2 regions of the Streptomyces ferrugineus genome follow, and region 1 is predicted to be linked to the other one. Evidence: riboswitches for the same ligand, from Rfam matches in the RefSeq annotation. Region 1 holds a riboswitch; the other holds the start of a gene.
The links. Region 1 has a riboswitch for glycine ahead of gcvT (glycine cleavage system aminomethyltransferase GcvT). Riboswitches for the same ligand answer to the same signal wherever they lie in the genome.
Positions count from the first base shown of each region.

Region 2: it holds a riboswitch for glycine, as region 1 does, so the genes downstream of both, gcvP (aminomethyl-transferring glycine dehydrogenase) here and gcvT (glycine cleavage system aminomethyltransferase GcvT) in region 1, are expected to answer to the same signal.

Region 1 covers NZ_CP063373.1:8,069,670-8,072,057, forward strand. The annotation lists gene IM697_RS35940 (AAA family ATPase) at 8-682, opposite strand; glycine riboswitch at 853-956, shown strand; glycine riboswitch at 957-1,089, shown strand; gene gcvT (glycine cleavage system aminomethyltransferase GcvT) at 1,128-2,246, shown strand.
Region 2 covers NZ_CP063373.1:3,483,221-3,485,608, forward strand. The annotation lists gene IM697_RS15900 (DNA polymerase IV) at 1-348, shown strand, start outside; gene IM697_RS15905 (PRC-barrel domain-containing protein) at 558-965, opposite strand; glycine riboswitch at 1,080-1,175, shown strand; gene gcvP (aminomethyl-transferring glycine dehydrogenase) at 1,352-2,388, shown strand, end outside.

The sequences.
Region 1 (2,388 bases):
CGGGCGGTCAGCCTGCGAAGCCGATCCGGCGCAGGACGTTCGCCGCCTCCCGGTCCAGCAGCACCGCGGAGTCGCAGCCCCGGGGCAGATGGCCCTTCTCCACCGAGCGCAGCAGGTGGCCGGCGGCCCTGCGGTGGCGCAGGAAGGCGTAGCGCGAGACGCCCCGGCCGCGCTCGCGCTGGCCCTCCAGGGCCGTGTCCGGGGTCACGTCGAGCAGCAGCAGATGCAGCGTGCCGCCGCGGCGGCGGGCCTCGCGGGCCAGCCAGGCGCGTACCCAGGCCTGGGTGCCGCAGTCGTGCACGACGACGCCCTCGCCGGAGCGCAGCGCGCGGCGCAGCCCGGCGTAGTGGGCGAGGCGGACCAGGGGACGGTAGATCGCGTAGGGCAGGAAGCCGGACATACGGGCGTCCCAGCGGTCCCGGGTGTCCTGGGAGTCGATGCGGATGCCCTTCACCGCCCGCCTCATCAGGGTGGACTTGCCGCTGCCGGGCAGGCCGGTGATCACGACGAGGTCCTCGGGGGCGAAGAGCAGCGCGTGCGGACTGTGGCCGGAGCGCTCGCGCAGATCGCGGACCACGGGCGCGGGGCACTGGGCGCGGGCTTCGACACCGGGGGCCGCGGGCTGCTTGGGCAGCGCGATGCCCGAGGTCGTGGCGTACGCCGTGGTGCGGTTCACCGTCATCGTCCTCCTCCGGGGTCAGGATTCCCCATCCCCACTGAGCGTAAAGAGAAGGTAATAGAGGATCTCTCGCTTTTTCGTTCGCTTCCTGCCACAAGCCGGTTACAGACATGCCCTGCCGCGGGGCGGTCCAGGCATGCAATGATGTCCGCGCCAACTGCATACCGGCCGTTTGAATCCGCGCGGGAGAGTTCCCAGCAGTGCAGTGCAGCGCTGGGACGCCGAAGGAGCAAGTCCCTCCCTTGAATCTCTCAGGCCCCGTTACCGCGCGGGCGAGGCACATCTGAAAAGCGGGCCGCCCCCTCGCCCTGGACGACAGGCGAGGCGTGGCCCCACCCAAGGTGCAAGCCGTGATCGTCCCTGTGGCGGTCGTGGCGAACCTCTCAGGTTCCGATGACAGATGGGGAGGAACGACCTCGCCCGTCCTGCCTTGGGAGACGACCGTCCGATGAGCAGTACCCCACTCCGTCACACCGCGCTCGATGCCCTGCATCGCTCGCTCGGCGCGACGATGACCGACTTCGCCGGCTGGGACATGCCCCTGCGCTACGGCTCCGAGCGCGACGAGCACAACGCCGTGCGGACGAAGGCCGGGCTCTTCGATCTCTCCCACATGGGCGAGATCACCGTCACCGGCCCGCAGGCCGCGGCCCTGCTGAACCACGCCCTGGTCGGCAACATCGCCTCCGTCGGCGTCGGCCGCGCCCGCTACACCATGATCTGCCAGGCCGACGGCGGCATCCTGGACGACCTGATCGTCTACCGGCTGGCCGAGACCGAGTACATGGTCGTGGCCAACGCCTCCAACGCCCAGGTGGTGCTGGACGCGCTGGTGGACCGTTCCGCCGGCTTCGACGCCGAGGTGCGTGACGACCGGAACGCGTACGCGCTGCTCGCCGTCCAGGGCCCCGAGTCCCCCGGCATCCTGAAGTCCCTCACCGACGCCGACCTCGACGGCCTGAAGTACTACGCCGGCCTGCCCGGCACCGTCGCCGGAGTCCCCGCGCTCATCGCCCGCACGGGCTACACCGGCGAGGACGGCTTCGAGCTGTTCGTGAAGCCGGAGCACGCCGTCGAGCTGTGGCAGGCGCTGACCAAGGCGGGCGAGGGCGTCGGCCTGGTCCCCTGCGGGCTGTCCTGCCGGGACACGCTGCGCCTGGAGGCGGGCATGCCGCTGTACGGCCATGAGCTGTCGACCTCCCTGACCCCCTTCGACGCCGGGCTCGGCCGGGTGGTGAAGTTCGAGAAGGAGGGCGACTTCGTCGGGCGCGAGGCGCTGGCCGAGGCCGCCGACCGCGCCGATCGGAACCCGCCGCGCGTCCTGGTCGGCCTGATCGCCGAGGGGCGTCGCGTCCCGCGCGCCGGGTACCCGGTCGTCGCCGGCGGCGAGGTCGTCGGCGAGGTCACCTCCGGCGCCCCCTCCCCCACCCTGGGCAAGCCCATCGCCATGGCGTACGTCGACGCCGCGCACTCGGCGCCGGGCACGGCGGGCGTCGGTGTGGACATCCGCGGCAGCCACGAGCCGTACGAGGTCGTGGCGCTGCCGTTCTACAAGCGGCAGAAGTAGCGCCAGAAGAAGAGACTGACAGCGGTGCGTGCGTGGCCCCGCGCACATCCCCCGCCGATCACACACGCGCCGATCACACCTGCATCGTTCCCACCTGCATCGATACATATCGATACATATCGAGCAGTCCCCCTTTCCCACC
Region 2 (2,388 bases), 4.6 Mb from region 1:
GAGGAGCGGGGGGAACAGACGGTGGGGGGCGGTGACGTCGAGCCGGTGGTTGCTGTGCGGGGGGTTGAGGGGGCTGGTGAGCGGCGGTGGCTTGCGGGGCACGATGTGCGGCATGTCGAGTACGGGCACGGGTGGGTGCAGGGGAGCGGGCTGGGGCGGGTGACCGTGCGGTTCGAGACGCCTGGGTCGGAGCCGGGGCGGGTGCGGACGTTTCGGGTTGATGATCCGGGGTTGGAGCGGGCGGAGCCGTTGCCGTTGGTGGCTGCGAGAGGGGGAGCGGATGGGGGTGGAGGTGGCGAGGTGCCTGGTGGGGCGATTGGGGCCGATGGGGCTTTGGGGGCGGGGTAGGGCTGGGAGCGGCTGAGGGGCTGAGTGTGGCTCGACCGGCGTGTGGAGTGCCGTGGGGGTTGGGCCGCTCGTCCGCGCCGACGGAGGGGCCGCTGCGCCCACCCGTGCCGCCCCAGCGGCACGACTGCCCGCGGCTGTGTCGGTTCGAGTGGCCGAGGTGCTGAAGCCGTGGGTCGAGCTGTCGGCGGCTACCTGCGCGGAACGGGGTTCTATGGGCGGGTATGTGGTGTTCTCGGGTCGTTGTCGTCCGGGGAATCCGTGGAGGCCAGGGTGCCGAAGTCCCGGTCAGGCGGCGGGGGTGGGGACGCTACGTCCAGGCCGTAGTGGTGGTAGAGCTGTAGTTCCTGTTCGGGGGAGAGGTGGCGGCCTACGCCGAAGTCGGGGGCATCCTTGATCAGGGTGCGGTCGAAGGGGACGTGGAGGGTGCCCTCCACCAGTTCGCTGGGCTCCAGGGGGACGAAGGCGTCCCGGGAGAACAGGCCGGTGCGTATCGCCGCCCATTCCGGCACTCCGGTCGCGTCGTCGAGGTAGACCTCGTCGATGGTGCCGATCTTGGTGCCGTTGCGGTCGAAGGCCTTGCGGCCGATCAGGTTGCGCGGATCGATGTCGGTCTGCACGGGCCCTCCACTTGGTCGCAAGTCATCCGTAAGCACTACGAAAAGGCAGATTGGTGAGAGCGGCCACTCGAAGGCCCGTGCGTCGGCCTCGCTGGTAGTCTTTCAAGCGGCTGCTGACCCCGTGCGGGAGAGTCCTCCGGACACCATCGGAGGCGCCGAAGGAGCAAATCCTCCCCGGAATCTCTCAGGCCCACGTACCGCACGGACGAGGTCACTCTGGAAAGCAGGGCGGGTGTCGACGGCTTCCGCTCTCACCGACGGTGAAAGCCGGAGGCCCTCGGGCGATCCGGTGAAGCTCTCAGGTTGAGATGACAGAGGGGGAGGCCGTCCGGGTACCCGCGCCGTGGTGCCCCTCGAAGGTCGCGTCAGACCAGGAGGCCTCCGCAATGACCGCCCACCGCATTCCGCTCTCCGAGCTCGAACAGGGGATTCCCTTCGAGCAGCGTCACATCGGCCCCGATCATGAGGCTCGGGCCAAGATGCTCGCCCAGGTCGGGTACGGCTCCCTCGACGAGCTCACGGCCGCCGCGGTACCTGATGTGATCAAGAACGCCGACTCTCTCGATCTGCCGGGAGCGCGTACCGAGGCCGAGGTGCTCGCCGAGCTGCGATCTCTCGCCGACCGCAACCAGGTGCTGGACTCGATGATCGGGCTCGGGTACTACGGGACCTTCACGCCGCCGGTCATCCTGCGGAATGTCATGGAGAACCCTGCCTGGTACACCGCATACACGCCGTATCAGCCCGAGATCTCGCAGGGGCGGCTCGAGGCGCTGCTCAACTTCCAGACCATGGTCGCCGACCTCACCGGGCTGCCGACCTCCGGTGCCTCGCTGCTCGACGAGGGGACCGCCGCGGCCGAGGCCATGGCGCTGTCCCGGCGGATGGGCAGGAACAAGAAGGGGCTGTTCCTGGTCGACGCGGATGTGCTGCCGCAGACCGTCGCCGTGATCGAGACCCGTGCCGAACCTGCGGGCGTCGAGGTCGTCGTCGCCGACCTCAGCGGCGGTATCCCGGCCGAGATCGCCTCTCGTGAGATCAACGGCGTGCTCCTTCAGTACCCGGGAGCCTCCGGTGTCGTACGGGACATCAAGGCCGTCATCGACCAGGCCCATGAGCTCGGCGCCCTCGTCACCGTCGCCGCCGATCTGCTCGCGCTCACGCTGCTGAAGTCGCCCGGAGAGCTCGGGGCGGACATCGCGGTCGGTACGACGCAGCGGTTCGGTGTGCCGATGGGCTTCGGCGGGCCGCACGCCGGCTACATGGCCGTACAGGAGAAGTTCGCGCGCAGCCTGCCCGGGCGGCTCGTGGGCGTGTCCGTGGACGCCGACGGGAACAAGGCGTACCGGCTGGCTCTGCAGACGCGTGAGCAGCACATCCGGCGGGAGAAGGCGACCAGCAACATCTGCACCGCTCAGGTGCT